3 regions of the Stenotrophomonas sp. YJH_SMC_79 genome follow, and region 2 is predicted to be linked to each of the others. Evidence: predicted binding sites of a transcription regulator. Region 2 holds the regulator's gene; each other region holds the start of a gene.
What was found. The regulator FliA, encoded in region 2, starts transcription of late flagellar genes. The targets are predictions, from matches to a motif close to TAAAGTTTNNCNNNCNNNGGCCGATAA.

Region 1: the regulator FliA is predicted to act here: its motif matches at 6,169-6,195, upstream of AC5P57_RS19475 (GGDEF domain-containing protein).
Region 3: the regulator FliA is predicted to act here: its motif matches at 7,896-7,922, upstream of AC5P57_RS15355 (chemotaxis protein).

What each region holds. Positions count from the first base shown of each region.
Region 1 is NZ_JCAFRK010000005.1:433,007-443,459, reverse strand. It holds gene AC5P57_RS19505 (benzoate/H(+) symporter BenE family transporter) at 1-758, shown strand, start outside; gene AC5P57_RS19500 (DUF2628 domain-containing protein) at 765-1,538, opposite strand; gene AC5P57_RS19495 (D-hexose-6-phosphate mutarotase) at 1,589-2,455, opposite strand; gene AC5P57_RS19490 (lytic murein transglycosylase) at 2,496-3,764, opposite strand; gene egtD (L-histidine N(alpha)-methyltransferase) at 3,846-4,820, opposite strand; gene egtB (ergothioneine biosynthesis protein EgtB) at 4,817-6,088, opposite strand; gene AC5P57_RS19475 (GGDEF domain-containing protein) at 6,239-7,519, shown strand; gene AC5P57_RS19470 (YchJ family protein) at 7,523-7,915, opposite strand; gene AC5P57_RS19465 (sulfite exporter TauE/SafE family protein) at 8,018-8,797, shown strand; gene AC5P57_RS19460 (ATP-binding protein) at 8,904-10,453, opposite strand, start outside.
Region 2 is NZ_JCAFRK010000001.1:1,371,751-1,382,203, reverse strand. It holds gene flhF (flagellar biosynthesis GTPase FlhF) at 1-690, shown strand, start outside; gene AC5P57_RS06755 (MinD/ParA family ATP-binding protein) at 677-1,564, shown strand; gene AC5P57_RS06750 (RNA polymerase sigma factor FliA) at 1,561-2,304, shown strand; gene cheY (chemotaxis response regulator CheY) at 2,362-2,754, shown strand; gene AC5P57_RS06740 (protein phosphatase CheZ) at 2,754-3,359, shown strand; gene AC5P57_RS06735 (chemotaxis protein CheA) at 3,362-5,191, shown strand; gene AC5P57_RS06730 (flagellar motor protein) at 5,294-6,034, shown strand; gene motD (flagellar motor protein MotD) at 6,036-7,052, shown strand; gene AC5P57_RS06720 (ParA family protein) at 7,057-7,839, shown strand; gene AC5P57_RS06715 (chemotaxis protein CheW) at 7,836-9,071, shown strand; gene AC5P57_RS06710 (STAS domain-containing protein) at 9,360-9,668, shown strand; gene AC5P57_RS06705 (response regulator) at 9,665-10,030, shown strand; gene AC5P57_RS06700 (chemotaxis protein CheA) at 10,076-10,453, shown strand, end outside.
Region 3 is NZ_JCAFRK010000004.1:5,973-16,425, forward strand. It holds gene flgJ (flagellar assembly peptidoglycan hydrolase FlgJ) at 1-510, opposite strand, end outside; gene AC5P57_RS15315 (flagellar basal body P-ring protein FlgI) at 512-1,648, opposite strand; gene flgH (flagellar basal body L-ring protein FlgH) at 1,651-2,343, opposite strand; gene flgG (flagellar basal-body rod protein FlgG) at 2,366-3,151, opposite strand; gene AC5P57_RS15330 (flagellar basal body rod protein FlgF) at 3,254-4,003, opposite strand; gene flgE (flagellar hook protein FlgE) at 4,036-5,259, opposite strand; gene AC5P57_RS15340 (flagellar hook assembly protein FlgD) at 5,292-5,975, opposite strand; gene flgC (flagellar basal body rod protein FlgC) at 5,999-6,406, opposite strand; gene flgB (flagellar basal body rod protein FlgB) at 6,410-6,805, opposite strand; gene AC5P57_RS15355 (chemotaxis protein) at 6,944-7,888, opposite strand; gene flgA (flagellar basal body P-ring formation chaperone FlgA) at 8,148-8,804, shown strand; gene flgM (flagellar biosynthesis anti-sigma factor FlgM) at 8,880-9,185, shown strand; gene AC5P57_RS15370 (flagellar protein FlgN) at 9,182-9,520, shown strand; gene AC5P57_RS15375 (ATP-binding protein) at 9,612-10,453, shown strand, end outside.

The sequences.
Region 1 (10,453 bases), on a different contig from region 2:
GTCTGGACGTGTTCGTGGCCATGAACACCCAGCTGGTGCTGGCGCTGGCGATGTTCGCCACCTGGCTGGCTGGACGCCGCCTGTTCCCGCGCTATGCGGTCATCGCCACCCTGCTGGTCGGCATCGCGTTCGCGGCCAGCCGCGGCCTGCTGCACGCACAGCAGGTGCAGCTGCAACTGGCGGTACCGCAATGGGTGACCCCATCCCTGTCCTGGACTGCGGTGGCCGGCATCGCCCTGCCCCTGTTCGTGGTCACCATGGCCTCGCAGAACATTCCGGGCGTGGCGGTGATGCGGGCATCCGGCTACGACGCCCCGGTGTCGCCGCTGATCGGCTGGATCGGCGTGGTCAATACACTACTGGCGCCGTTCGGTGCGTACGCGCTGAACCTGGCGGCAATCACCGCCGCGATCTGCATGGGCCGTGATGCGCACGAAGATCCGGCACGGCGCTATACCGCCGCCATGGCCGCCGGGGCCTTCTACATTGTCATCGGGCTGTTCGGTGCCACCGTGGCCGCACTGTTCGCCGCCTTCCCGAAGGAGCTGGTGGCCTGCGTGGCCGGTATCGCGCTGTTCGGCACCATCGCCAACAGCCTGGCCAGTGCGCTGGCAGTAGAAGGGGACCGCGAGGCGGCACTGGTCACCTTCCTGGTCACCGCCTCCGGTGTCACGCTGGCCGGCATCGGCTCGGCGTTCTGGGGCCTGGTGGCCGGTGCGGTGTGCCTGCTGGTGCTGCGGCCCCGTCAGGGCCGCTGACCTGCCCTACCCCGCCAGTGTGGCGCCAACGGTACTCAGCACCACCGCGATGACGATGGCGATCAGTGTGGCAACCACGCTGGTGCCGCCACGCGCGGCCAGCTCGCTGCGCAGCCGTGCATCATCGTCGCCGGTGACGGCACGGGCCTGGGCAATCAGGCGCTGGCAGTGTGCCAGGTACCAGCTGTTGCCAAAGATGCCGGTGGTGATGCTGAGCGCGAAGGTGATGACCAGCGACAGGCCATCCGGCACATCCAGCAAGGTCTCCACCACGCTGATCAGCAGCAGCAGGCCGGCCCACATCGCCGCCAGGCGGTACATCTTGCGGTACATCATCCAGATCAGGCCGAGCAGGAATGCCGGCCAATGCCAGGTGCCACTGCCCGTGGCAATGCCCTGATCCAGCCGCCAGCGCTGGCGATAGATCGGGAAGTTGCCGCCGACCACGCTGGCGTACAAGGCCATCTCACCCTCCAGCCCGGCAGCCGCAGCCATCTCCGGTGCAGCGGCAGGCGCACGATACGGATCGGACGGGTCGCCGGCACTTGGCGCGATGCTCTCAACCGCCGGGACCGCGTCGATATCCGGGAGCGGAGCCACCTCGATGGGGGTGGAAGCCTGTTCCAGTTCCGCCAACGGCCGCCACGAGGGCATGCCTTCGCACCACAGCAGCGTGCGTGCAGTCACCGTCCCGTCCTGCTGCAGGCGACGCAAACCGGCCAGGTCCACCGGTCCTTCGCTCTGCCTGCCGTTGGCATACCACCACTGTGCTTCCTGCATGTTTTCCATCCTTGCTATCCACATCGACAAACTGGAACTGCTGCCAGCGCTTACAGCATGGAACTGGCCAGGGTCTGCACCAGCTGATGGCGCGCGCCTGGCACAAGGGTAATCTGCTCTGGCCCGGCGTTGGCCACTTCCAGGCACACATAGTCACGCCAGCCTTCACCCACATCGGCCATTTCCGCCGCGGCGTCGGCGCCCGGATTCCAGACAACCAGGGTCTGGCTGCCTTCACTACGGATCTCGATGCGTCGCTGCAGGACAGGATCACGCAGCACGTAATGGCCGCCGGCACCGGTATAGATTCGATCGCTGCGACCGGGATCACGTGGATCGCGCAATGACCACGGTCCCTGTTGCAGGCGCAGCTGCGCAGGGTCCTCGTACTTGTCCAGGTACTGCAGGCCATCAAGGCCCTCGACCTCGACCCGCTTGGCATCGCCCACCCGGAAATAGCTGTGCAGGGCCTGGGTGAAGGTCACCGGCGAGGTTCCGGTGTTCTCGGTGACCAGCTGCTGGCGCAGCTGGCGGCCGATGCGCAGCTGCATCTGCAGGCGCAGGCCGGGATCGGCGCTGGGCGCAGGCGCCAACTGCAGCTCGACCTCGCCATCATCGCGCTGGCTGGCCTGCAGAAGCTCCCAGCGCGCGGTACGCACCAGGCCATGCGCCGGTACATCGGCGCTCTGGCCCTGGCGACCGAACCACGGCCAGCACACCGGGACGCCACCGCGGATCGGCGTGGGCAGCTCGGCGCGCGTGGGCGAAAGCCACAGCAGATCGGGCTGCCCATCGGGAATGAACGACAGCAGCTGGCCACCAAACACACTGACGACCGCCGTGGCGTTGGCGGTTCGCACCTGCCAGGCCTCCAGGCCGTGATACAGGCCGGTGCTGATGTCCGGATTCGACTGCATGCGATGACGCTCCTTCAAGACCGCGGCGATGATGTCGCGGTCAACGTGCCGCCGGCAAGGCCTTCTGCCCAGTGGGTGCGATAGCGGCTGCCTCTTCCTGCAGCGTGCGCAGGATGCGCTGGCCGGCGCGGCCGTCCACCTCGCTCCAGCCCAGGCGCTGCTGCTCGGCCTGGATCGCGCGACGCGTGGCGGTACCGATCATGCCGTCGGCGGCACCGATGTCGTGACCACGGGCCAGCAGCAGGGTCTGCAGCTGGCGGCGCTCATCGCGGCCCAGGCCCGGGTCATCGGTCGGCCAGGCGGTGGCCAACCCGTTGCCGCCACGCAGCTGGTCGGCCAGCGTCGCGATCGCCAGCGCATAGCTTTCGGCGGCGTTGTAGCTGTAGATCGCGTCGTAGTTGCGGAACACCAGCAATGCCGGGCCCTTGTTGCCGGCCGGCAGCAGCAGGGCGGCGCGCGCATCCGCCGGCAGGTTGGCCGGAGCCAACACGCTGCCATCCAGCGCGGTCACGCCCTGCGCACGCCAGTCGGCCAGGGAGCGACGCTGGGTGCGGCCGGCCTGGCTGGCGTTGAAGCCCGCAGGAACGCGGACTTCCATGCCCCACGGCTCGCCGCTGCGCCAGCCGGCGCGCTTGAGGTAGTTGGCAGTGGACGCCAGCGCATCGGGAATGCTGCCGACCAGATCGCGGCGGCCATCGCCATCACCGTCCACGGCGATGCGTGCATAGGTGCTGGGCATGAACTGCGTGTGCCCGAAGGCACCGGCCCAGGAGCCGGTAAGCCCCTGGGCCTGCAGGTCCCCGCGGTCGATCAGCTTGAGCAGGGCCAGCAGTTCACCGCGGAAGAAGGGTTGGCGACGGCCGGCGCAGGACAGCGTGGCCAGTGACTGCAACAACGGGCGCTTGCCGAACACGCGGCCGTAGTCGCTCTCCACGCCCCAGACCGAGACGATGGTGGCCGGATCGACGCCGTACTGCGCCGACACCCGATCGAGCAGGTCGCGGTGCAGCAGCAGCAGGGCGCGCCCATCGTCAACGCGCTGGCGATCGACCAGCGCGGCGAGGTAGTCCCAGATCGGCGTAGTGAATTCGGGCTGTGCATCAAGCAGGCCGAGCACGCTGGGGTCGGGTGTGAGGCCGGCGGTGATCTCGTTGAAACGGTCGGGACTGATGCCTTGTGTCGCAGCGGTGGCCTGCAGGCCCGACAGGCAGCGGCTGAAGGCCGGATCGATGCCGGCGGCAGGAACGGCAGGCGCTGTCGGTGCCGAGGCAAGAGCGGCCGCCAGGCCGAGCGTGGTCAGAATGGGCATGGCGTCCTCCGTGTTGCCGTTGCAGGGTCATCTTAGGCGCAGCGTCGCCGTCGAACCTGAAGCGGCGCCGGCTGCCGGCGGCTATATGCCGCGCAACAGGCGCAGGCCATAGGCCGGGCCTTCAGCATCCCAGCGCTGCATGACCTGCAGGCCAGCCGGCTGCAGCAGTGCTTCGAAGCTGTCGTCGGTGTACTTGTGGCTGTATTCGACGCGGATCGGTTCGTCGGCCTCGAAATGGAAGGTGCGGCCATCCAGATGGACGTCCTGTGCCCGCTGGCTGACCAGATCGGTCTCGATGCGCAGCCGCGCGACGCTGTAGCGGGCACGATGGCGGAAGCCATCCAGATCGAAATCGCTGCCGATCTCGCGGTTGAGGCGGGCCAGCAGATTGAGGGTAAAGGCGGCGGTGACACCCTGTGCATCGTTGTAGGCCGCCTCGATCAACGCTGGCTCCTTGTGCAGGTCGATGCCGACCAGGGCCAGGCCATCACGGCCCATGGTCTGGCGCATCGCGCGCAGCAGGGCGACCGCGTCCTCACCTTCAAAGTTGCCCAGCGTAGACCCGGGGAAGAACAGCAACCGCCGCGCGGGTTCGCGTTCGGGCATGGGCACGGCAACGGGACGGGTGAAGTCTGCACAGACCGGCAGCATCTCGACCTCCGGCAGCGCCGGGGCGAGATGGTCGATGCTGGACAGCAGCGCGGCGCGCGAGATCTCGATGGGTGTATAGGCCACCGGTTCACGCAGCGCGGCCAGCAGCAGCGCGGTCTTGCGGCCGCTGCCACTCCCCAGTTCCACCACGTGCAGGTGCGGGCCGACGCTGCGGGCGATGTCTGGCAGTACCCGCGAAAGCAGGGCCAGCTCGGTACGCGTGGGGTAGTACTCGCGGGTCTGGGTGATCTGTTCGAACAGGCGCGAGCCACGTGCATCGTAGAAGTACTTGGACGGCAGCTGGCGCGGTGTGCGCGACAACCCGGCCACCACGTCGGTGAGGATCTGCTGGCGGCCGGGGGTGAGATCGGTCAATGCCTGCAGCGCGTCGTGCACCGTACTCATGCGAGGTCCCTGGCCAGGCGCAGGCCGGAGAACTGCCAACGCGCCGGTGGCATGAAGAAGTTGCGGTAGCTGGCGCGCACATGGCCACGGGGCGTGGCGCAGCTACCGCCGCGCAGCACCCATTGGCCACACATGAATTTGCCGTTGTATTCGCCGAGGTTGCCGGCAAAGGGCTGGAAGCCCGGATAGGCGCCATAGGCGCTGTGGGTCCATTCCCATACATCGCCGAACAGCTGGCGCAGTCCACCGCCCTGCCCGGCCTGTGGGTGCAGGTGATCGTCATCGGCAAAGTGGCCCCGCACCGGCTGAGACGCGGCCGCAGCCTCCCACTCGAACTCGCTGGGCAGGCGCGCCCCGGCCCAGCGGGCACAGGCGTCGGCCTCGAAGTAGCTGAGATGGCAGACCGGCGCATGCGGGTCCAGTTCGCGCCAACCGCCCAGGGTGTATTCGCGCTGCAGGCTGTCGTCCCAGTACAGCGGGTGCCGCCAGTCTTCGGTTTCACGCAGTGCCCAGCCTTCGCTGAGCCACCAGCGTGGCTCGCGGTAGCCTCCGGCCTCGATGAAGGCGCGGTACTCGGCGTTGCTGAGCGGGCGCTCGGCCAGGGCATGGGAGGGCAGCAGCACGCGATGCGGCGGCGATTCGTTGTCATAGGCGAACGCGTCATGCCGTGGCCAGGCTGCGGCACCGATGGTGATGATGCGTTCGGGCGATTCGATCCAGCCCTGAGCACTGGCAGTGCCGGGGACGGTTGGCAGGTCGTCGCGGTAGGCCGGCTGCAATGGATTGCACCAGAACGCGTGCTTGATGTCGGTGAGCAGCAGCTCCTGGTGCTGCTGTTCGTGCTGCAGGCCCAGCTGCAGGTGCTGCAGCGCCTGATCGTCGAGATCACCCGCGTCCAGCCGTGACTGTACCTGCGCATCGATCTGGCGGCGGTAGTCCTGCACCTGCTGCAGCGAGGGCCGTGACAGCAGCCCGCGCTGCGGCCGCGCATGGGCCGGGCCGAGGCTCTTGTAGTAGCTGTTGAACAGGTAGTCCCAGGCAGGGTCATGCGCCGGTGCAGGTGGGAAGCCGGCCAGCACGAAGCGTTCGAAGAACCAGGTGGTGTGGGCCAGGTGCCATTTGCTCGGGCTGGCATCGGCCATGCTCTGCAGCATGGCGTCTTCGGCGCTGAGGGGGGCCGCCAACTGCATGCTGCGGTCCCGCACACGTGCGTACTGGCGGGCGAGATCGCGCTGCGGGGCAGCGACGGCGGTGGCTGCGCTGTCCATCCGGGGAGCATCTGCGCAGCAGGGTGAGTGCGACGTCATGGTTCGACGTCAACGCGTTCACATGCGTGACCATCCCGCATTCAAGAAGCCGGTGCAGAGGCCGCTAACGGCAATGCTGCGGCCGCGTCGTCACCGCGCTGGAATTCCTGCTTGCCCCTGCATCCGCTCCGCCAGCCTGCGCATTACCTGTTCGTGCTGCCCGCCGTGCTGGTTGCCGTGGTGCTGTGGGCGGCACTGGGCAACGAAGACGTGGCCAATCCGGCCCAACGCATCCTGCCCTGGCTGCTGGCCTGCCTCGGCGCCGGCCTTGCGCTGCTCTACCACCAGGTGCGTACGCTCTGCCTGATGCTGGTGGTGGCCGTGATGTTCGCCCTGCTGCACCTGGACGTGGGTGGCTATCTGCGCAACGGCCATGTCACGACGCTGACACCGCTGCGCTTCCATGCCATTTCGGCCTGGCTGCCCTTGCTGTTCGCGGGCCTGGCGTTGTGGCCCGAGCGCGGCCGCCGCCGCCGCGACCTGCTGCTGCGGGGTGTTGCCAGTGGCACCGCGCTGATGATCTTCCTGCTGCTGGCCACGCAGCAACCGCGGGGCATGCACGATCTGCTGTCCAACCGCCACTGGAGCTGGATTCCGGCCGACTGGAACGCGCTGGCACAGCTGCCAGCCCTGCTGTTCCTGCTGGCAACCGCCGCGCTGGGCTGGCAGGCCTGGCGGCATCCGCGCCCGCTGCACACGGCAATGCTGCTGGCCCTGCTGTGCCTGTGGTGGATGCTGCCGCGGGTGTTCCTGCAGCCGGTGCTGCTGCCGGCGCTGGCCAGCGCGGCCTTGCTGCTGATGCTGGGCGCGATGCTGCAGGAGTCCTTCCATATGGCCTTCCGCGATGAACTGACCGGCCTGCCGGGGCGCCGCGCCTTCAATGAGACCCTGCAACGGGCGCGCGGCACCTACAGCATCGCGATGGTGGACGTGGACCACTTCAAATCGTTCAACGACACCCACGGCCACGACACCGGCGACGATGTGCTGCGCCTGGTGGCCTCGCGGCTGGGGCGGGTGGGCGACGGTGGCCGTGCGTTCCGCTATGGCGGCGAGGAGTTCGCGGTGGTGTTCCTGGATCGTCCCGCAGCGGCCTGCGTGGATGCGGTCGAGGCGCTGCGGCAGACCATCGAGGACACCCGCATGCAGCTGCGCGACCGCAGCACCCGCAGCCGCGACGATGAAACGGGACGCCAGCAACGCGGACGCGGCGGGAGCGGGCAGACGGTGCAGGTGACGGTGAGCATCGGCCTGGCGGACAGCCGCGTGGATGAGCGGCCAGCAGCGGTGATCAAGGCTGCCGACCAGGCGCTGTATGCAGCCAAGGACGGCGGCCGCAACCAGGTCCGCGCGCATGCCGGCCAGCGCGTGCTGGCGGTGCGCGGCGGCTGAGGCTCACACGGCGTCGAGGTAGTACCAGCGGCCGTCGACACGCAGGAAGCGGCTGTGCTCTGTCATCTTCACCGCGCTGCCGCCACCCACGCGGTAGCGGGCGGTGAAGCGCACTTCGGCGCTGTCGGCACCGGTGGCCGTGTGTTCGTGCACGGTCAGGCCCAGCCAGTGCGTACGCTGGCCCGGCGCATCATCCAACGCCAGCTCGGCCGGACGGGTGTCCGGGTGCCAGCTCTGGCGCAGGTAGTCCGCCAGCCCCCGCACATAGGCGCTGTAGCGCGATCGCATCAGGCGCTCGGCATCGGGTGCTGCCTCACCGGCATGGAAACGGCCACAGCAGGCGGCGTAATCGGCGGGAAGGCCGCAGGGGCAGGGGTCGGTGGATTTTCGGCTCATGCAGGCATTGTCGCCGGGTTGTGCGGATTGATCCACGCGGGGCACGGGTCAGCCGGTGCAGGACAGGCGTATGCTGTCGCGCCCCCACATCGATTGATCGCCGTGCTGGAACTGGTTCCCCCTGAGTTGTGGTGGCTGGTGGTGATCGCCTTCATCGCCGGCCTGGTCGATGCCGCCGTCGGTGGCGGTGGGCTGGTGCAGTTACCCGGCCTGTTCACCGTGCTGCCGCAGCAGACGCCGGCAATGCTGTTCGGTACCAACAAATTCAGCTCGATGTTCGGCACCGGTGCAGCCGCCTGGCGCTATGCGCGCAACGTGCGCTTCCCGTGGAAGCCGGTGCTGTTCGCGGCAGGCACGGCCTTCATCTTCTCCTTCGCCGGCGCCACCGCGGTAAGCCTGCTGCCCAAGGACGCGGTACGCCCACTGGTGCTGGTGCTGCTGATCGCGATGCTGGCCTACACGCTGTGGAAGAAGGATTTCGGCGCGCTGCACCGGCCGCAGGACATCGGCCGTCGTGAGCTGGCGATCGCGCTGGCCATCGGTGCGGCGATCGGCTTCTACGACGGCTTCTTCGGGCCGGGCACCGGCAGCTTCCTGATCTTCCTGTTCGTGCGCTTCTTCGGCCTGGATTTCCTGCGCGCCTCGGCGGCATCGAAGGTGGTGAACCTGGCCACCAACGTCGCGGCGATCTCGTTCTTCGTGCCGACCGGCAACCTCCTGTGGCTGTTCGCGCTGCCGATGGCGGCGGCCAACATCATCGGCTCGGTGGTGGGCACGCGGTTGGCGCTGAAGGGCGGTACGCCGTTCATCCGCAAGCTGTTCGTGGGGCTGGTGGTGGTGCTGATCGCGCGGATGGCGTGGGATACGTTCCGCGGTGCGTGAATGAGCTTGATGACCAGGTAGGTGCCAACCTTGGTTGGCACGCTGAGTCCGGCCGCGAAGAGCAGCCGAGCATGGCTCGGCTCTACAGGTAGATGGACCGAGGCGCTCAGGCCTCGGCTTCTTCCGGTTCGTTGGCCTGCTGGCGGCTGCGCTCCGGCAGCTTCAGGCGCTTGCCTTCTTCGTCGTACTCGATCAGCAGCACGCCGGAGTCGTGGCGGCCGCTGATTTCGACGAAGCAGGCGCCGCCGATGAACGGTTCCAGCGTCATCACCGACTTCAGCGGGGTGGCAACCACCATCTGGAAGCCGAAGTTGTCGAAGATGTTCATCGCCAGTGCGGTGAACTCGTTGTCGGCCTTGTCGAAGGCTTCGTCGAGCACGACGGCAGCGTAGCTGGGCAGCTGGCTGTCGGCACCGCCGAGCTGGTAGCGCAGCGCTGCCGCCAGGCAGGTGGTGGCCAGCTTCTGGCGCTGGCCACCGGACTTGCCGGCGCCGCTGCGGTAGATCTCGACCTGCTGGCGCGTTTCCGCATCCAGCTCGACGCCGATGAACTCCACGTGCATGCGCACGTCCAGCACCAGCTCGCGCCAGCGCTTGTCCTCGCCTTCCTGCGAGCCCAGGCGGTTGACCAGCTGCCGCAGCACAGTGAATTGCGATTCGGCCAGCTCACGCTGCTCGGTCTGCTGCTGCGACAGCACTTCGCGCAGCTGCAGGTGGAACTCGCCGACTTCCGGCAGGCGTCGGTCGTTCAGTTCGATGGTCAGCAACGTGCCGCGGTTGAACGGCACCTGTTCCAGGCTGGCGTTCACTTCGTCCAGGCGCTGGCCGATCGACTTGCGGGCCTCGGCGCTGTGGCGCTGCAGGGCCAGCAGGTTGTTCTTGCTCTGGTTCTGCAGCAGATCGAAGAAGCGCTCTTCGTGCTGCGGCAGGCCATCGCGCTCCAGCCGTTCGAGGCGAGCGAGGAAGTCCTCGGCCGAGGCCACCGAGACGGTGAAGTCGCCCGATTCCTCTGGCCACTGCTGGATGAAGCGACGGAAGCAACCGATCAGCTGGTTTTCGATGCGGTTGAGGTCCTGCTGCGAGGACGACAGCTGCTCGTTCAACGCGTTGCTGACCTGGCGCATGTGCGCTTCCAGCGTTTCCAGGCTGAGCGGGCCCTGCTCCTGCAGGCGCTCGGCAAGACCGGCTTCCTGCTCCTGGGCCAGGCTCGGCAGCACCAGCGCACGGCTCTGCTGGCGTGCGCGGTCGAGGCGATCACGTTCCTTGACCAGCTGGCCACGCTCGACGCGGACGTCTTCATAGGTGCGGCGCGACTGCTCGATGTCGGCGCGCACGGCGTCGATCTGCTTGGCCAGCTTGGCCAGGTCGGCATTGCCTTCGCGCAGATCGCGCAGGGTGGCCTCGATATCGCCCAGGCGCTGCTGCGGGGCGGCGATGTCGATCTCGTTCCAGCTGATGCTGACCAGCTCATGGCAGGCCAGGCGGCGTTCGTTGTCGCGATCACGCTGGCCGCGCAGGCGCGCGATATCGGTCTCGCAGCCGGCGATGCGCTTGGCCAGCTCCTGTGCTTCACGCTCGAAGGCGCCCACTTTGTCGTGGTTGTTGAAACCGAGGATCCAGCGACGGCGGTCGCCCACCGCACTGCGGTCATCCTTCT
Region 2 (10,453 bases):
ATGCTGGGGCTGATCTCGCGCAAGCTGCCGATCGCCCCGGTCGACCCGCTGGAAGAAGGCGGCGTGATCGCCCTGGTCGGCCCGACTGGCGCCGGCAAGACCACCACCATCGCCAAGCTGGCCTCGCGCTTCGCCGAGAAACACGCGCCGCGTGACGTCGCCCTGGTGACCACCGACACCACCCGCATCGGTGCCCGCGAACAGCTGTACGGCTACGGCCGCCAGCTCGGCATCGCGGTGCACGAGGCCAACAGCGGCACCGACCTGGACCAGCTGCTGGAACGCCTGAAGGACTACAAGCTGGTACTGATCGACACCGCCGGCCTGGGCCCGCGCGACCGCGCACTGGCCGCCCAGCTGCAGTGGCTGCGTGCCGCCCGCCAGGTGCGCACCCTGCTGGTGCTGCCGGCCAACACCAGCTTCGGCGACATGGACGAGGTGGTCCGCCGCTTCGGCGCCGCCAACCTGCAGGGCCTGGTGCTGAGCAAGCTGGACGAGACCGGCCGCTTCGGCAACGCCCTGTCGGTGGCCGTGGACCACGCCCTGCCGATCACCTGGGTGACCGATGGCCAGGACGTTCCGGACGACCTGCATCGGGCCAGTGCAGCCAATCTTGTACTTCGCCTTGAAGATTTGCGCCGAGCGGCCGATATGCCCTGCAACCCGGAGTTGAACCATGCCGTCGCGTGAGTACGCCAAGCTGACCAAGACCTTCCCGCTGTCGGCGACCCGCAGCGAGCCGCTCGGCCCTGTGCGCACCATTGCCGTGACCGGCGGCAAGGGCGGCGTGGGCAAGACGAATGTGTCCGCGAACCTGGCCGTGGCACTGGCCGGCATGGGCAAGCGCACGCTGCTGCTGGACGCCGACCTTGGCCTGGCCAACATCGACGTGATCCTGGGGCTGAACCCCACCTTTACGCTGGCCGACCTGGTCGCCGGTCGCTGCTCGCTGGACGACGTCATCGTCGAAGGCCCGAACGGCGTGCTGGTGGTGCCGGCCGCATCCGGCCGCCGGCACATGGCCGAGCTGGCCCCGGCCGAGCACGTCGGCCTGGTCAACGTGTTCTCCGAGCTGGAACGTGAACTGGACATCATGGTGGTCGACACCGCCGCGGGCATCACCGACGGCGTACTGACCTTCTGCCAGGCCGCGCAGGACACCGTGGTGGTGGTCTGTGACGAACCGGCTTCGATCACCGACGCCTATGCGCTGATCAAGGTGCTCTCGCGCGAGCGCGGCGTGGACCGCATCCAGGTGGTGGCCAACATGGTGCGCGACCCGAACGAGGGCCGCGTGCTGTACGAAAAGCTGACCCGCGTCTGCGAGAAGTTCCTCGCCGATGTCTCGCTGAACTACCTGGGCTGCGTGCCGCAGGATGACTGGCTGCGCCTGTCGGTGCAGCGCCAGCAGCCGGTGGTGAAGGCCTATCCGTCCAGCCCGGCCGCGCTGGCGATCACCGAGATCGCGCGCCGCACCGCACGCTGGCAGGCGCCGACCGAACCGCGTGGCGGCGTCGAGTTCTTCCTCGAGCGCATCCTCAAGCAGCGCGGGGTGGCCGCATGAAAGGCGCAGCCCAGTACCGGGAGGTCCAGCGCTCGGCGGCCAACGAGGTCATCGCCCAGCACTCGGACCTGGTGCGGCGCATCGCCCACCACCTGGCTGCGCGGTTGCCGGCCAGCGTTGAAGTGGACGACCTGATCCAGGCCGGCATGATGGGCCTGATCGAAGCCTCGCGCAGCTACGACGCCGACCAGGGCGCCTCGTTCGAAACCTATGCCTCGATCCGCATCCGCGGTTCGATGATCGACGAGATCCGCCGTGGCGACTGGGTGCCGCGCTCGGTGCACCGGCGTGCCCGCGATGCCGCCGCCACCATCCGTCGCCTGGAACAGAGCAGTGGCCGCGCCGCCAGCGCCACCGAAGTGGCCGCCGCGATGGAGATGCCGCTGCCCGAATACCTGCGGTTGATGGAAGACGCCGCACGCGGCCAGGTGCTGAGCCTGGAGTCGCGCATCGAGGACCAGGGCGAGCTGGACACCGTCGCCCAGGGCGGCCCGACCCCGCAGCAGGTGCTGGAGCGCGGCGAGTTCGGCCGCGAGCTGGGCAAGGCCATCGGCCACCTGCCCGAGCGCGAACAGCTGGTGCTCTCGCTCTATTACGAGCAGGAACTGAACCTGAAGGAGATCGGCGCGGTGCTCGGCGTGAGCGAGTCGCGGGTCTGCCAGATCCACGGCCAGGCGGTACTGCGCCTGCGGGGCCGATTGAAAATCTTCGAGGCCGCCGACGCCGGCCTGGAAGAATGAACATGCCCGAGGCGGCTGCCCCCGGCCGCCCGGAATGAACAACAAAGGAACTCTGCTTTGAACAAGAACATGCGCATCCTGATCGTCGACGACTTCTCGACCATGCGTCGAATCGTCAAGAACCTGCTGGGCGATCTGGGCTTCACCAACACCGCCGAAGCCGAGGACGGGCATGCCGCGCTGTCGCTGCTGCAGAGCCAGCCGTTCGATTTCGTGGTCACCGACTGGAACATGCCGGTGATGACCGGCATCGAACTGCTGAAGGCGATCCGCGCCGATGCCAAGCTGAAGACCCTCCCGGTGCTGATGGTCACCGCCGAAGCCAAGCGCGAGCAGATCATCGAAGCCGCCCAGAACGGCGTGAACGGCTACATCATCAAGCCGTTCACCGCGCAGACGCTGGAAGAGAAGCTCGGCAAGATCTTCGAACGCCTGGCGGCCAGCGCCTGATGGATACCACGGTCGACAAGAACGCCCTCGCCCTGCGCCTGCAGGAAGCCCTGGACGCCCTGGAGTCCGGTGACGAAGCCGCCTGGCGGCAACGCATCGACGGACTGGTCGCGCTGCGTACGCAGCCGATGATGAGCGGCCTCTCGCGGCTGGCCCGCGAGCTGGGACAGGCACTGGGTGAACTGCCGACCGTACCCAGCGAGGCCGGTGAGCTGGACGACGCCTGCGCACGCCTTGACCACGTGGTGGCGATGACCGAACAGGCCACGCACCGCACCCTGGACCTGGCCGAGGAATGCCGCAGCCTGACCGAACAACTGCGCGCCGAAGGCCTGCAGCCGGGCCAGGACACGCAGCTCGAGCGCATCCGCCACAACCTGACCGAGATCGCCCTGACCCAGAGCTACCAGGACCTGACCGGGCAGATCATCCGTCGCGTGGTCGGCATCGTCCGCCGCGTGCACGAGGGCTTTGGCGCACTCGGCCTGCCGCCGGAACAGCATCGCACCGATCCGGAACTGGCCGGGCCGGCACTGAAGGGACTGGACCGCCACGCGGTCTCGCAGAACGACGCCGACGACCTGTTGTCGGATCTGGGGCTGTAAGCATGAGCGCGGTATCCGACGACATCACTGCCGATTTCATCATCGAGGCCCAGGAAATCCTGGATCGCCTGGGCGAACAGCTGGTGTCGCTGGAGCAGGCACCGCAGGACACCGAGCAACTCAACGCGGTGTTCCGCGGCTACCACACGCTCAAGGGCGGCGCCGGCTTCCTTGGCGTCACCGCCATGGTCGAGCTGTGCCACGCCGCTGAAGAAGCCCTGGGCATCGCGCGTGCCGGGCAGGCGGTACTGCAGGCCCACCACTTCGACGCCGCCCAGCAGTCGCTGGACTACCTGCAGTCGATGCTGGACGCCGTGTCCTCCGGTACCGAGCCGGGCTATGCGCCGCCGGACCTGATCGCGCAGTTCGACATGCACGGTGGCACTGCCGCGCCGGTCGCTGCGGCCGCGCCTGCGGCAGGCGGCAGCGATCTGATCACCGACGACGAATTCGAGGCCCTGCTCGATCAGCTGCACGGCGGCAACGCGCCGACTGCGGTCGCGCCAGCGAAGAAGGCCGACGACGGCCTGATCAGCGAAGACGAGTTCGAAGCCCTGCTGGACCAGCTGCACGGCGGTGCTGCGCCAGGCGCGAAGCCTGCTGCCGCCATCGCGGCGGCACCCGCCGCAGCACCGCGCCCGGCACCTGTCCCGGCGCCCGCAGCCAAGCCAGCGGCCAAGCCGATGGCCGAGGCCGAGCACACCGTGCGCGTGGACACCAAGCGCCTGGATGCGATCGTCAACCTGATCGGCGAACTGGTGCTTTCCCGCAACCGCCTGAAGACCCTCCGTGCACGCCTGCGCGACGAGGAGCTGGATCGCGCCGTATCGACGCTGGACATCGCCACTGCGCGCCTGCAGTCGGCCGTGATGCGTACCCGCATGCAGCCGGTGGGCAAAGTGTTCTCGCGCTTCCCCAAGGTCGCCCGCGACGTCGCCCGCTCGCTGAAGAAGGAAGTGGACCTTGAGCTGGTCGGTGCCGAGACCGAGCTCGACCGCAACCTGGTCGAAGCGCTGGCCGACCCGCTGGTGCACCTGGTCCGCAACGCCATCGACCACGGCGTGGAAATGCCCGACCTGCGTGAAGCACAGGGCAAGCCGCGGATGGGCCATGTGCGCCTGTCCGCCCAGCAGGAAGGTGACTACGTCAGCATCGAGGTGCAGGACGATGGCGCCGGCATCGACCCCGAGAAGCTGCGTGCCAAGGCGCGCGAGAAGGGCCTGATCGACCCGGAGGCCGCTGCCCGCCTGAGCAGCGAGGAATGCCTGCATCTCGTGTTCCTGCCCGGCTTCTCGACCAAGCAGCAGGTCACCGATATTTCCGGTCGTGGCGTGGGCATGGACGTGGTGCAGTCGCGCATCCGCGAACTGAGCGGCCAGATCCAGATCCAGTCGGAACTGGGGCGTGGCAGCCGCTTCCTGATCCGCGTGCCACTCACCCTCGCGATCCTGCCGACCCTGCTGGTGCAGGCCGGCGAGGACGTCTACGCGCTACCGCTGGCACGCGTGATGGAAGTGCTTCACGCGCCGCGCACCTCGCTGGGCTGGTTCGATGGCCGCGCCGTGCTCGATCGCCGCTCGCACACCCTGCCGCTGGTCGACCTGCGCCAGTGGCTGGATGTGACGCCCGCCGCGTCGACCCTGCTGACCATCGTGGTGCTGCAGGCCGGTGAAGCGCGCTTCGGACTGGTCGTGGACCAGGTGCGCGGGCGCGAGGAAGTGGTCATCAAGCCACTGCCCAAAGCCCTGCGCGGCCTGCGCGGTTATGCCGGTGCAACCTTGATCGGCGATGGTCGCATGGCACTGATCCTGGACGTGGACGGCATACGCTGAAACCCCGCCGGGCATGGCCCAGCGACCCGAAAACTGTGACTACCGTCTGTACGCGCTCTCCCGGTGTCTCAAGTCCCATTCATACAAGCCGATACCGGAACCATGGATAGACTCAGCCTCATTGGACTCTTTCTCGCCCTGGCCTCGCTGGTCGGTGGCAGCATCCTCAAGGGCGCCGGCCTGGCGTCGTTGTGGTCGCCTGCGGCGTTCGTGATCGTCATCGTCGGCACCGTCGCCGCGATCCTGCTGCATACCTCGCCGGCGGTGTTCAAGCATGCCTTCAAGATCGTGCGCTGGGTCGTGCGCCCGCCACACAGTGATCGCCGCGAACTGATCCAGCAGATCGTCGAGTGGAGCAACATCGCCCGTCGCCAGGGCCTGCTGGGCCTGGAATCGCAGGTGGAAGCGCAGCAGGACCCGTTCCTGCGCAAGGGCCTGCAGCTGCTGGTGGACGGCGTTGAACCCGAATCGATGCGTCACATGCTGGAGATCGAACTGGGCAGCCAGGAACACCAGGACCAGGCCGGCGCCAAGGTCTTCGAAGCGATGGGCATCTACGCACCCACGCTGGGCATCATCGGTGCGGTCCTCGGCCTCATTGCCGTGATGAAGAACCTGGCCGACCCGAGCAAGCTGGGCCACGGCATCGCCGCTGCGTTCACCGCCACCATCTACGGCATCGCCTCGGCCAACCTGTTGTTCCTGCCGATCGCGGCCAAGCTCAAGAGTGTGATCTCGCACAACACCCGCGATCGCGAGATGGTCATCGAAGGCCTGATCTCGATCGCCCAGGGCGAGAACCCGCGCAACATCGAAACCAACCTCTCCGGCTTCCTGCACTGACATGGCCCGCCGCAAGCACCACGAAGAGCACGCCAACCATGAAGCATGGGCGATCCCCTATGCCGACCTGATGACGCTGCTGCTCGCCTTCTTCGTGGTCATGTACGCGATCTCCTCGGTCAACGAGGGCAAGTACCGGATCATGGCCGACGCGCTCACCGATGCCTTTGGTGGTGCGCCGCGCACGATCAACCCGGTGCAGGTCGGCAACAAGCAGGTGCAGGGCGGCGGCTGGGACAGCCCGTCGGTGATCAAGTCCGGCACCAAGGTCGGCCCGTCCGCGCCGGCACCCTCGCACGACCCGACCCTGCTGCCGTCGATGGCCTCGCAGATGCGCATGCCTGTTTCGGTGCACAACCAGGAACAGATTGCCCGTGCCGAGCGCCAGCTCAACAGCATCGCCGACCGCCTCACCGCCGCGCTGGCGCCACTGATCGACCGCGGCATGATCAGCGTGCGCCGCACCGAACTGTGGATCGAAGTGGAGATCAACAGCGACATCCTGTTCCCCACCGGCTCGGCCGCGCTGGACGTGCATGCACGGCAGACGCTGGCCAGCCTGGCCGAGGTGCTGCGTGACGTGCCCAACAGCGTGCGCGTGGAAGGCCATACCGACAACGTGCCGATCGCCACCGCCACCTTCCCGTCGAACTGGGAGCTGTCGGCTGGACGCGCAGCCAGCGTGGTGCACCTGTTCGCCGACCAGGGCGTGCAGCCGTCGCGACTGGCAATGGTCGGCTATGGCCAGTTCCGTCCGCGCGAAGAGAACGACAGCGCGCAGGGGCGCAACCGCAACCGCCGGGTGATGGTCATCATCCTGGCCGACACCTCGCATTCGGTGGATCCACTTGGCCAGCGCCTCAATGCGGCCACCGGCGCCGCCGACAACAGCGCCACCGAACAAGCCGCCGCAACTCCGGCTGCCGCCCCCACCTCCCCCATCGCACCGGTGAAGTTGCCGCCGGTGCCGGCTGGCAGCCGTTTCGGCGCCGCCGTTCCCCCGGCAATGAAGGAGTAAACCGATGCGCATCTGGGCAGTCGCCAACCAGAAGGGCGGAGTCGGCAAGACCACCACCACCCTCGCCCTCGGCCGTGGCCTGGCCGCGCTTGGCCATCGCGTGCTGCTGATCGACCTCGATCCGCATGCCTCGCTCAGCCGCGCTTTCGGCGTGCCGGTGGATCCGCCGCCGGCCGGCGTACTGGAACTGTTCGGCGCCCCGCCGGCGGATCTTTCCAGCCTGTGCCATGCCAGCAACATCCACGGCCTGGACTATGTCTGCGCGCAGTCGGCGCTGGCCACGCTGGAGCGCCGCAGCGCCAACCAACCCGGCCTCGGCCTGGCCCTGCAGAACGCACTGGCGCGTCACCAGGGCCAGCACGACTACATCCTGCTGGACTGTGCCCCCACCCTTGGCCTGTTGATGATCAACGCGCTGGCCGCCGCCGACCGCCTGATCATCCCCACCCAGGCCGAGCCGCTGGCCCTGCATGGCCTGGACGGCATGGTCCGCACCGGCGAGATGGTCGAGCGCTCGCGCCGACGCCCCCTGCCGATCTCGATCCTGCCGACCCTGTTCGACCGCCGCACCCGCGCCGGCAACGAATCGCTGCGCACCATGCAGGATCGTCACGGCACCCGGGTGTGGGAAGACGCGATTCCGATCGACACCCGCATCAGCAATGCCGCAGGCCTCACCCTGCCCAGCGTCGGCGAAGATTACCCGGGCCGTGGCCTGGCCGCCTACCGCCGCGCCCTGAACTGGATCCTCGGCGAGGATGCCCGCGCGCTGGAGCAGGCCGCATGAACAGCACCGGTGTACTGGACGACTACCTGGACGAACTGCTGGGCGAAGCGATTGCCGTGGCGCCACCGGCTGCACCGCCGCCGGCCAGCGACGAAGCGTGCCCGGCGATTGCAGCGGACGCCGAACGCGAGCCGACATGGGAAGATCTGCCGGCCGAAGTGATCTACGAGACGGGGACTGTTGCTGCCGCCCCGGCAGAGGACGGCGCAGCACTGGAAGCCGCATTCGAGGCCGCCACTGTTGCACCCGAACGCGAGCCGACCTGGGACGATCTGCCGGACGAGGTGATCTACGAAACGGAGACTGTTGCCGCTGCCCCGGCAGAGGACAACGCAGCACTGGAAGCCGCATTCGAGGCCGCCGCAATGCCGGTCGCCGCTCCCGAGCGCGAACCGACCTGGGACGACCTGCCCGATGAGGTAATCCACGAAACGGAGCCCGTAGCAGCTCCGGCGGCAACGAGTGGCCCAGAGCCCACCTGGGACGACCTGCCCGACGAAGTGATCTACGAGACCGACGCGGCCGACAGCCATCACCTCGCCCACACTGACAGCCCTGGCCTGCAGGCAGCATTCGAAGCCGCCGCCGGTGGCGAGGATGTCCCCACGCCGCCACCGGCCGTGGTCGCACCCCCGGCACCGCGCCCCGCACCCGCTCCGGCTGTCCCAGCAGCACGCGCCGCCGCCGCGCCACCCCCGCGCGTTGCCGTGGATGCTCCGGCCACCAGCCGTCCCGGCACCTGGCAGGAGCTGCAGGCACAGGCGCACCAGCCCGCCAGCAGTCCGCATCCGCAGAACCGTCGCGCCGGCGAGCGTACTTCGCGCTGGCTGCGCCTGCGCTGCGGCACCCAGGCCTATGCACTGGAACTGCTGAAGGTGCAGGAGGTCGTGCTGCCGGTGCCGCTGCTGCCGCTGCGCGGCACCGCACCGGCGATGCTCGGGATCATGAACCTGCGTGGCCAGGTGGTACCGGTAATGGACCTCGGCCTGCACCTCGGCGCCGCGGCGGCGGAAGACGATGCCCAGACCCGCATCGTGGTGCTGGAAGAGGATGGCGAGACCATCGGCCTGCGTGTGTCGGCCGTGGAAGATGTCGCCAACCTCACCGATTCGCAGATCGAACCCCCGGATACCGCCCGCATCTGCCAGATCTCCAATGATCTGTTCCGCGGCGTCGCCCGGGTCAGCCAGCGCCCGATGATCCTGCTGGACGCCACACGGCTGTTGAGTTGAGCGGAAAAAAAAGGGGACGGAGGGGATTAAGTCGCAACTGGCTCGGCGCTTTGCGCCGACGCGGTGTCTGTCGGGGACGCAAGGAGTTGATCCGTTGGATCAGCACCTTACGTCCCCACTGCGCGGTCGCCGTTGCTACTGGCAGTCGCAGAGGGACGCGGGAATTTGCGACTTAATCCCCTCCGTCCCCTTTTCAGCAGCGACCGCAACGACGCACCGCGTCGATTCCCCTAAAGAACCCTGCCGGGGTGCCGTTATGGATCACGGAACCGTTTGTCCGGAGCAACGATGAGCACTGTCGAACTGGGTGAGGATCTCGGCATCGAGAGCAGCACCGAGCTCAAGAACCGCCTCGCCCCGCTGGTGGCGCAGGCAGGCGAGCTGACCCTGGATGCAAGCCAGGTCGCCCGCATCCACACGGCCGCCGTGCAGGTGCTGTGTGCATTCGTGCAGGCCCGCCGCGAGGCAGGCCTGGGCACCGGCTTCCACGGTTGCACCGCAACCTTCCGTGACGCCGCACGCCTGCTGGGCGTCACCCAGGCCCTGGGCCTGGACGTAACCCATGACAACCTGAAATCTGTGGAGAACGCTGCATGAGCGCACGTATCTTGGTGGTGGACGATTCGGCGTCGATGCGCCAGATGGTTTCCTTCGCCCTCACCTCGGCCGGTTTTGCCGTCGAAGAAGCCGAAGACGGCGCGGTCGCGCTCGGTCGCGCCAAGGGCCAGCGCTTCAATGCGGTGGTCACCGACGTCAACATGCCGAACATGGACGGCATCGCGCTGATCCGCGAACTGCGCCAGCTGCCGGACTACAAGTTCACCCCGCTGCTGATGCTGACCACTGAATCGGCCGCCGACAAGAAGTCCGAAGGCAAGGCCGCCGGCGCCACCGGCTGGCTGGTCAAGCCGTTCAATCCGGAACAGCTGGTCGCCACCGTGCAGAAAGTGCTGGGCTGATCGCCCCGCACCGCTCCCCCTCTTCGCTTCCGGACCACCACTGCCATGAGCATGGACCTGCAACGCTTCCACGCCACCTTCTTCGAGGAGAGCCGCGAAGGCCTCGACGCGATGGAGGCTGGCCTGCTGGCCCTGGAATCGGGGCAGCAGGACGCGGAGATCATCAATTCGGTGTTCCGCGCCGCCCACTCCATCAAGGGCGGCGCCGGCACGTTCGGCTTCGATGCCATCGCCGGCCTGACCCACGTGCTGGAAACGCTGCTCGATGAGCTGCGTGCCGGCAAGCGGGCCCTGGAAGGCCACGCCGTCGACGCCATGCTGTCATCGGTGGACGTGCTGCGCGCCCTGCTGCGCGAAGCCGAACACGGACAGGCCGCCGACCCCGCCGCTGTTGCCGCGGTGAAGGCACGCCTGGAAGCCGTT
Region 3 (10,453 bases), on a different contig from region 2:
GGTGCCCAGCGAGCGGTGCATGCTGCTGCTTTCGCGACCGGCGATCAGGTCCAGCGCCTGTTCCATCGGCGCAACCGCCGCGTGTGCGCCCGACTGGGCGCCGGCGGCCATCTGCTGCAGCAGGCGCACGGCCTGGCTGCCGTCTTCCAGCGGCAGCGATGGCGCAGGCTTGGCCGGTGCATTGAGCTGATAGGCACGACTGGCCTTGGCCGGGTCCACGCGGGTATCCAGCGCCGGGCCATCGGCGGCCTGGCCGGACAGCTGCCGGCTGATCATGCCGGACAGGCCCAGGCCCTTGCCGCGGGTCATCGCCTCGGCGATCTTCTGGTCGTACATGTCGCGGAACATCTTGTTTTCGCCGGGGAACAGCGAGTCGCCGAAGCTGGCGTCACGCATGCTCTTGACCAGCATCTGCGCGAACTGGCCTTCCAGCTGTCGCGCGACCTTGTCGATCTTGGCCGGATCGTTCTGTTGCGCCGGGTGCAGATCGAATGCGGGATTGATGCGCATATCAGATCACCTCGAGCTCGGCACTCAGGGCGCCGGCCTGCTTCAGGGCTTCCAGGATCGCAATGAGATCGCCCGGTGCCGCGCCTACCGCGTTCACCGCGTGCACGATCTCGTCCAGGGTGGTGCCGCCGCTGAACTTGAACATGCGGCTGCCGTCATTGGTGGCGGTGATGGTCGACTGCGGGCTGGCCACGGTGCGGCCGCCGGACAGCGCGTTGGGCTGGCTGACATTGGTGTTTTCCTGGATCGTCACGGTCAGCGAACCATGCGAGATCGCGGCAGGTCCGACCCGCACCTGCTGGCCGATGACCACGGTGCCGGTACGCGAATTGACCACCACCTTGGCCGGGGCGCTGCCCGGGGTCAGTTCCAGGTTCTCGATGCGAGCCAGCAGGCCGATGCGTGCGCCCGGATCGGTCGGTGCGGTGACCGCCACGGTCACGCCATCGACCGCGCGTGCCGCACCTTCGCCGAACGCATTGTTGAGCGCCGCGACCATGCGCGAGACGGTCGTGAAGTCATTGTTGTGCAGGTTCAGGGTGATCTCGCCGCCATTGGCCAGCGGGTCGGGCAGGGCACGTTCCACGGTGGCGCCATTGGGAATGCGGCCGACACTGGGTACGTTCACCGAGACGCGCGAACCATCCTTGCCCTGCGCGCCAAAGCCACCCACGATCAGGTTGCCCTGGGCGATGGCATAGATCTGGCCATCGGCGCCGCGCAGCGGGGCCATCAGCAGCGAACCGCCGCGCAGCGACACCGCGTTGCCGATCGAGGACACCGTGATGTCGATCGGCTGGCCCGGCTTGGCGAACGGCGGCAGTTCAGCGTGGATCGCCACCGCCGCCACGTTCTTCAGCTGCGGATTGACGTTCGGCGGAACGTTCACGCCCAGCTCGCCGAGCAGGTTCTTCAGGCTCTGCACGGTGAAGGGCGCCTGGCTCGTGCGGTCGCCGCTGCCGTCCAGGCCGACCACCAGGCCGTAGCCCACCAGCGCATTGCCGCGTACGCCACCGACCTGGGCCAGGTCCTTGATGCGTTCGGCGCTGGCTGGGGCTGCCACGATCAGTAGCATCAAAGCGACGAACGACGCCGCGCGTCGCTGCCAGGAGGAAGAGAAGAAGGATTTCATGGCCATACTCAGAACGGCGTCAGGCCGGAGTTGAAGAAGCGGCTCAACCAGCCCATCGCGTTGGACTGCGCGACAGGGCCGCGGCCGCCGTAGACGATGCGCGCCTCAGCCACGCGGCTGGAGGGCACGGTGTTGTCGGCGCTGATGTCGCCGGGGCGCACGATGCCCTGTACCTGCACCAGCTCGTCGCCCTGGTTCAGGCGCAGGTTCTTCTGCCCCTGCACAACCAGGTTGCCGTTGGGCAGGCGCTGCACCACGGTCACGGTCACGTTGCCCTGCAGGCGGTTGCTCTGCGCGCTGTTGCCCTTGCCGGTGAAGTCACGCGCACCCTTGGCCGTCGCACTGAGGATGTCCTTGCCGCCCAGCGTAACGGGCGCGCCGAGGATGGAGGGCGTGCCCAGGCTCAGGTTGGACTCCTTGTTGGTGGCTGTGTTGGCACTGGTCTGCGCGGTGGTGTTTTCCAGCAGGGTGATGGTCAGCAGGTCGCCGACATCGCGCGCGCGACGGTCCGAATACAACTGCAGGGTCGGGCCGGCCGCGTAGATCGCGCCGGCGGTCGGTTCGGCCTGCGGTGGCATGATCGGCTGGATCGGTGCCATTGCCGGATAGGGGCGCACATCGCCGGCAATCACGCAGCCACCGAGCAGGGCAGCCACGGCGCAGGCGAGGGCAGTGCGGGCGAAGTTGGAAATGGGCGACATGGCGGTTTCCCGGGTTGGCCGGTCAGAGCTTGTTGTTGAGGTAGCCGAGCATCGAATCGGTGGTGGAGATCGCCTTGGCGTTCATTTCGTAGGCGCGCTGGGTTTCGATCATCGACACCAGCTCTTCCACCACGTTGACGTTGCTGCCCTCCAGCGCGCCCTGCACCACGGTGCCGAGGCCGTTGAGGCCGGGATTGCCGTTCTGTGCCGGGCCGGAGGCCGTGGTCTCCAGGAACAGGTTCTCACCGCGGGCCTGCAGGCCGGCGGGATTGACGAAGTCGGTCAGGGTCAGCGCGCCCACTTCCACCGAGGCGGCGCCGTCGGCCATCTTCACGCTGATGGTGCCGTCGGTACCGATGGTCACCGACTGCGCGCCTTCGGGAATCTGGATGCCCGGCTGCACCGGGTAGCCGCTGTTGGTGACCAGCTCGCTGTCCTGGTTGATCTTGAACGAGCCATCACGGGTGTAGGCCGAGCTGCCATCGAGCATCTGCACTTCGAAGAAGCCGCGGCCGTTGACCATCACGTCCAGTGCGCGGCCGGTCTGCTGCTGGCCACCCTGTTCGAAGTTCTTGGCGGTGGCGACCACGCGCACGCCGGTACCCAGCTGCAGGCCGGTCGGCAGCTGTGTCTGTGCCGAGGAGGAGCCGCCGGGTTGGCGTACCTGCTGGTACAGCAGGTCCTCGAAGCTGGCACGGTCCTGCTTGAAGCCGGTGGTGTTGGTGTTGGCGAGGTTGTTGGAAACCACCGACATGCGCATCTGCTGCGCATCCAGTCCGGTTTTCGCGATCCACAATGCCTGGTTCATCTTCGGTGTCCTGTCTGGTGGAGCCGGCCGCGCGGTGCGGCCCTTGTCTTCGGGTGTGCAAGCGGTGTGCCAGCGCCGCATTCAAGCGGCGCCGGAATTCCGTCAGCTGCCCAGGCGCAGCAGGCTGTTGGCGCTGCGCGCGTTGTCGTCGCCGTGCTTGATCACCTGCACCTGCATTTCGTACTGGCGCTGCAGCTGGATCATCTGCACCAGCGCACCGGCGGCATCGACGTTGCTGCCTTCCAGCTGGCCGCTGTGCACCGCCGTGCCCTGCGCAGGCGCAAACGGCTGGCGCGGATCGGTGTTGCGGAACAGGCCATCCAGGCCACGCTCCAGGCGCTCGTCCGGTGCCTGCACCACCTTGATCCGTCCGACCTGGGCCATCGTCTGCGGGCCTTCGCCCTGCGGAATGATCGAGATCGTGCCGTCGGCACCGATCTCCATCGCCTGGTAGGGCGGAATGGCGATCGGGTTGTTGTTGTCATCCAGCACCGGGCGGCCGCTGGACGTCACCAGCTGGCCGTTCGGCGTGACCGACAGTGCAGCGCCGCGCGTGTACGCCTCGCTGCCATCGGTGGACTGCACGGCCAGCCAGGTGCCGGTCTGCAGCGCCAGGTCCAGCGGCTTGCCGGTGATGTGCTGCGCGCCGGGCCGGCGGTTGAAACCGGCGTCGACGTGCAGTGCATCCACCCGCGAGGCAAAGCCCGGGCCCTTGATCGGGAAGGCTTCGGTGTTGGCCAGCGCTTCCTTGAAGCCAGGGGTGTCCGAGTTGGCGAGATTGTGGCTGAGCGTGCCCTGCGCCTGCAGGGAGGCGCGGGCACCGGTCATCGCCACGTAAAGGGCTTTATCCATGCGGGAAGTTCCGAGACGGGGTCAGCAGTTCATCAACGGATGTTGATGACGGTCTGGGTGATCTGGTCCTGGGTGGTGATCATCTGCGCGTTGGCCTGGAAGTTGCGCTGCGCGGTGATCATGTTGACCAGCTGCTCGGTGAGGTCGACGGTGGAGGCCTCCAGCGAACCGGCCTGGATCTTGCCGAGGTTGGAGGTGTCCGGCATGCCGGTACGCGGCGTACCCGAGCTGAAGGTATCCACCCACAGGTTGTTGCCCTTCGATTCCAGGCCCTGCGGATTGTTGAAGGTGGTCAGCGCGACCTGGCCCAGCGGCTTGTCGGCGCCGTTGGAATAACGGGCGTAGACCACGCCGGTTTCCGACACGGTGATCTCGTTGAGCTTGCCGGCGGCATAGCCGTCCTGCTGGGTGTTGCGCAGCGCGAACTTCTCGCCGTACTGGGTCGAGCCGTTGATATCCAGCGTCATGTTCAGTACGCCCGCACCCGTGGTCGGGGTGAAGGTGCCGAGGCTGACCTTGCCGTTGGCCGGCGCGGTGAGCTTGCCACTGTTGTCGAAGGTGACCGGGGTCGGTGCGCCAGCCGGCTGGCCGTCCACGTAGTTGCGCACGGTCCACTCGTTCGGGTTGGCACCCTTCACGAAATAGGAGACCTGGATGTGGCTCACGCCCAGCGAGTCGTACACCGTGATGCCGCCGCTGGAGTGGTTGTAGCTGTTGGAGTCGGTCGGGTCGAAGGTGGTGACGGTCGGCTGCTTGGCGTTGGCCGGCAGGGTGAAGCCGACCTTCACTTCGCTGGTCTGCTTCGGCGGGCTGTCGGTGGTCAGCAGCTGCAGGTCGACCATGCGGCCGGCATCGAAGTTGGTGCCGTCTGCATTCGGCGCGAACACCTGCAGGCGCGCTCCCTGCGGGTTGACCACGTAACCCGATGCATCGGTCTGGAAGTTGCCCGCGCGCGAATAGACCCGGGTGCCGTTCATGTTCATGGTGAAGAAGCCCTCACCGGAAATGGCCATGTCCAGGCTGCGGCCGGTCTGTTCGTTGTGGCCCTGCTTGAACTGCTGGGCAACATTGGAGACACGGACGCCCGAACCCACGGCGTTCTTCGACAGGCCGTAACCGGTGGCCGAGAACAGGTCGGCGAACTCGGCGCGCGATTCCTTGAAGCCGGTGGTGTTGACGTTGGCGACGTTGTTGGCGGTGACGCTCAGGTCGGAATTGGCGGCATTGATGCCGGACAGCGAGACATTGAAGCCCATGGGATGCTCCTGGTAAGTGCGGGGTGTGCGGCTCAGCTGACGCGGAGCACGTAGTCGATCGGGGCCGTGCCCAGGCCCTTGAGGTTCAGGTACAGGCCGTCGGAACCGACGGTCACGCTTTCCACCGGTGCCTGCACGTAGGTGGACAACTTGGTGCTCTTGCCGGCGGTGTCGACGTGGTTGGCGACGATGGAGTACTTGCCCGGTTCCATGCGCTTGCCGTTGGCGTCCTTGCCGTCCCACTTGAAGGCGGTTTCGCCGGCGGCCTTGGCTTCCACGCTCAGCGAAGTGACCTTGGTGCCGTTGGCATCGGTGACGTCGACGGTGATGATGCCGGCCGAAGGCGCGGCCACCGTGCCTTCAACGCTGCCTTCCTTCTCCAGCACCAGCTTTTCCGACGGCACCAGCACCTGGTGGCCGACCAATGCGGCACCGCGCAGCACCTGGTCGCTGGCCATCGATTCCTGGAAGCCCTTCACCGTCTTGTTCAGATCGGTGATGCCCTGCACGGTGGACATCTGCGCCATCTGCGCGACCATCTGCGTGTTGTCCATCGGCTTCAGCGGATCCTGGTGCTGCAGCTGCTCGGTCATCAGGCGCAGGAAGTCGGCCTGGTCCAGCGTGTTCTTCTTCTTCGTAGCGTTGCTGTTCGGGGCGTTCAGGCCGAGTGCGGCGTAGACGTCCTGATTGGTCTGGTTGTTGACGGCGGTGGTCATGGCGGTATCCGGTACTGCGGGCCTCAGCGGCCCATGGTCAGGGTGGCCAGGGCCAGTTCCTTGGCGGTGGTCAGCATCTCCACGCCGGCCTGGTAATTGCGCGAGGTCGAAATCAGGTTGACCATCTGCGCCACCGGATCGACGTCGGGCTGGTAGATGTAGCCGTCGGCGTCGGCCAGCGGATGGCCGGGCTCGTAGCGCTTGATCGGCGCCGCATCGCTCTGGGTGATCTCCTTGACTTTCACCGAGGTGATGTTCGGATCGTTCTTGCTGGTGACGGCCTGGAAGATCGGCTCCAGCGGCTTGTACACCGCGTCGGCGGAGCCGGCGACGGTGTCGGCGTTGGAGAGGTTGGAGGCGATGGTGCTCATGCGCACCGACTGCGCCTGCAACGCGGAGCCGGCGATATCGAAGATCGGCAGGTTGCTCATGGCTTATTGCCCCGTGATCGCGGTCAGCATGGAACGCACCTTGCTCTCGACGAAGCTGAGCGAAGCGCGGTACTCGAGCGCAGCACGGCCATAGGCCGCACGCTCGGCATCGGGATCGACGGTGTTGCCGTCCAGGCTGGGCTGCACGCCGTCGCGCGCGATCTGGAACGGGTTCAGGCCACTACTGATTTCGTAGTGCTGCTCGTGGGTGGTGGCCATCAGGCCGTTGGCATCCAGCCCCTGGGCATGGCGCAGGGCGGCATCGAAGTCCAGGTCCTGGGCCTTGTAGCCGGGAGTGTCGGCATTGCCGAGGTTGCTGGCGATCAGCTTCATCCGCTGTTCGCGCAACGGCATGGCCTGGGCATGGACGCCCAGGTAGTCGGTAATCAGGTTGCGCACGGTGCACTCCCACGGGAACGTTGCCCGGGAAGCTGCAAGGGGTGTGCCAAATTCGAGAGGGTAGTGCCGGCCGCTGGCCGGCTCCCCGATAGATCTGCGAATGCCGGCCAGCGGCCGGCACTACCGGATCAGTGGACGTCAGGCCGCCAACGCCACCTTGCGCAGGCGGTCCAGCACGAAGTCGGCCAGCTCGTGCGGCGAGTACTTGGCGACGAAGGCGTTGGCACCCACGCGCTCGACCATCGCATTGTTGAATACGCCCGACAGCGAGGTATGCAGCAGCACATACAGGCCGGCCAGGCCCGGATGGCGCCGGATTTCCGTCGTCAGCGTATAGCCGTCCATGGCCGGCATCTCGATGTCCGAGATGACCATGGCGTAGCGTTCGGCCGGGTTCTCGCCGGAAGCGTGGATCTGCAGCAGGTGGTCCAGTGCCTGCTTGCCGTCGGAGAGCAGGGTGGCACCTACGCCCAGCTGGTCGAGCACGCTGCGGATCTGCTGGCGGGCCACGCGCGAGTCATCCACCACCAGCACCTGCAGCTGCGGGCCGTCGGAGGGCATTGCCATCGCGGGGTCGAGCACCGCCTCGCCGCGCACCTGGGCAATGTCGGCCAGCACGCTTTCGACATCGATGACCTGGATCAGCTCGCCCTGGAAGCGGGTTACGGCGGTCAGGTAGCTCGATTCGGCGCCCAGCTCCGGTGGCGGATGGATGTCTTCCACCGCGATGTTGACGATGCGCTCCACACCGCTGACCAGGAAGCCCTGGATCGAGCGGTTGAACTCGGTAACGACCAGATAGCCGGGCGAGGTGTCGGCCTCCGGCTCGCGTTCGGGATGGCCGATGGCCAGGCCGAGATCCAGCACCGGCACCGAGCGGCCACGTACGTCGGCCACGCCGGAGAACTGGCTGGGCAGCCCGGGCACCTGGAACAGCTCCGGGCGCCGCAGGACTTCCTGCACCTTGAAGACATTGACGCCAAAAAGCTGACGTCCGCCGAGGCGGAACAGCAGCAGCGCCAGGCGGTTGTGGCCGGCCAGACGGGTCCGCTGGTCGATCCGGTTGAGCAGGTCATGGGACATGGCTGCTGTATCGGCGCTGCGGCGGCAGAACTTGAGGGTGGTGTGCCGTCCGCGTGCTCCACACCGCTTCTGTAGAGTCGACTGTCAGTCGGCTGCTCTTCGATCCGATCGCGGGAACCCCCGCACTTCGCGCGAAATCGACTGACAGTCGACTCTACCCATCCGGTCGCATCCCCGCCCCGGACTCGATCAACAGGCCCCGTCGCTCTGGCACGCCCCTTGCACGCAGCTGGGCCAGGTCCCATCGACAGGAGGCGCCATGCGCCGGGTCACATCTTTATTGGCCGTCGCGCTTGCCCTGGCCTCGCCGTGGGCGGCGGCCTCCGACTGGCAGCCCGTAGCCAGCATCCGCGCCGCAGCGCTGACGACCCTGCCGGCGGGCAGCGAGGGCGAGGCCCAGGTGGCCGATGCGCTGCGCCTGCCGAAGTGTGGCGGCGCGCTGCAGGTGCAGCCCACTGCCAACACCACGGTCGAGGTCAGTTGCCCCGACGCGGGCGGCTGGCGCCTGTTCGTGCCGGTAAAGGTGCGGCGCAACCAGACCGTGCTGGTGCTCAACCGTGGAATCGGCACTGGAGAAACCCTCACCGCCGCCGATATCACGACTGCCCAGCGTGACGCGGCCCGGATTGCCGGTGCTGTGCTGGCCGATCCCAACGCGGCGATCGGTCGCATCGCCCGCCGTCCATTGCAGGCCGGGGCCCTGCTGTCGAACAACGATCTGGTGGTGCAGCGTCTCATCAAGCGAGGAGACAGTGTGGCCCTGGTGTCACGTCGCGGCTCGGTCGAGGTCCGCATTGCCGGTCGCGCGATGGGCGATGCCGGTGAGAATGAACGGGTCTCGGTGGAGAACCTGTCCTCGCGGCGGATCGTGCAGGGCACGGTCGACGCCGCAGGTGACGTAATCGTGGCGCGTTGATTTACCGCAAAATATCCCTAAAGATCGCGGCCCTGAGGCCGTTATCCCTTGTGAACGGCAACTCCAGGACACCCCATGAGCCAGAAAATCGACGGCAACCTGCAGGTCCCCCAGGCACTGCGCAGCGTGACGACCCCGGCCAGCAAGCCCGGCGTCAGCAGCGATTCGCCGGCACGCCCGGTCGAGGCAGCCGACAGCCTGCGTCTGACCGGCGAGGCCACCAATCTGCAGGCCATCGAGCGTGAGCTGACCACCGCCCCGGCGATCGACGCCCAGCGTGTGGCCGCCGTGCGCGAGTCGCTGCAGAACGGCACCTACAAGATCAATCCGGACGCGATTGCATCGCGCATGCTCGATCTGGACCAGCAGCTGCAGGGATGACCGCAGCGATGAGCGAGCCGCTGCAGCGTCTCGCCCAGGCCCTGGACGTTGAGCGCCAGGCCCTGGTCGAGCACGACGTGCACGCCCTGATCCGTGCCACCGGCGCCAAGCTGGAGGCGTTGCGAGCGCTGGAAGGCGCACCGCCGGTCGGCGAGGGCGAACTGCTGCAGGAACTGGCCGAGCGCAACCGCGCCAACGGTGTGCTGCTTTCGCGGCGCCGGCGCGAGGTCAACTGGGCACTGCGCCAGTTGGGCCGTACCGAAGACGCCTCGGCCTATGACGCCAAGGGCCAGTCACACACCGTTACTGCCCGCCGCCCACTCGCCGTCGCCTGACGCGACGGCGGTCGCACTACCCACCCCCGCGGGCTGAAGCCCGCTGCGTGACCGCGTATATTGGGCGCCTGTTCGAATGCCCCGAGTCGCCGTGTCCGCTGCCAACGCCCTGGTTACCGCCCCCCTTCCGCCGCAGCCGGTGCTGCAGGCCCTGCTTGAGCGCCTGCGCGAAGGGCTGCTGCTGTTCACTGAAGACGGGCAGGTGGCGCTGGCCAATCCGGCCGCGCAGAACCTGCTGGCCGGCGGCGGGGAAGGTTCATTGCCGCCGCCGCAGCGGCTGCGTGAACTGCTGCCCCCCGATGCGCTGGAACAGGCGCGGCAGCATGGTCACTGGAATGGCAGCCTGCCGCTGGGAGAGGGGGTGGTCATCGCCCACCTTTACCACCACGGTCCGGTGGGCCAGGGGCACTTCCTGGCGTTGTTCCGCCATATCGAAGGGCAGGAAGACTACGAGCGCGAGCTGCAGCAGCGCCATGCGGAGCTGCGCCAGGCCTACCTGCGCCTGAACGGCACCCAGGAGAAGCTGCTGCAGTCGGAAAAGATGGCCTCGATCGGCCAGCTTGCCGCGGGCGTTGCGCACGAGATCAACAACCCGATCGGCTACGTGCACTCCAACCTGGGCAGCCTGCAGGAGTACCTGCGCAGCCTGTTCACGGTGATTGAAGCCTACGAACGCGCCCTGCGGGCGCCGGACCCGAAGGCGTTGATTCCGGAAATCGACGATATCCGTGACCGCCTGGACATCGATTTCATCAGCCGTGACCTGCCGCAGCTGATGGCCGAATCGCGCGAAGGCATCGAGCGGGTCACCCGCATCGTGCGTGACCTGAAGGACTTCTCGTATTCCGGCCGCGACGAATCGTGGAAGCTGGTCGACCTGCATGCAGGGCTGGAATCGACCATCAACATCATCTGGAACGAGCTCAAGTACAA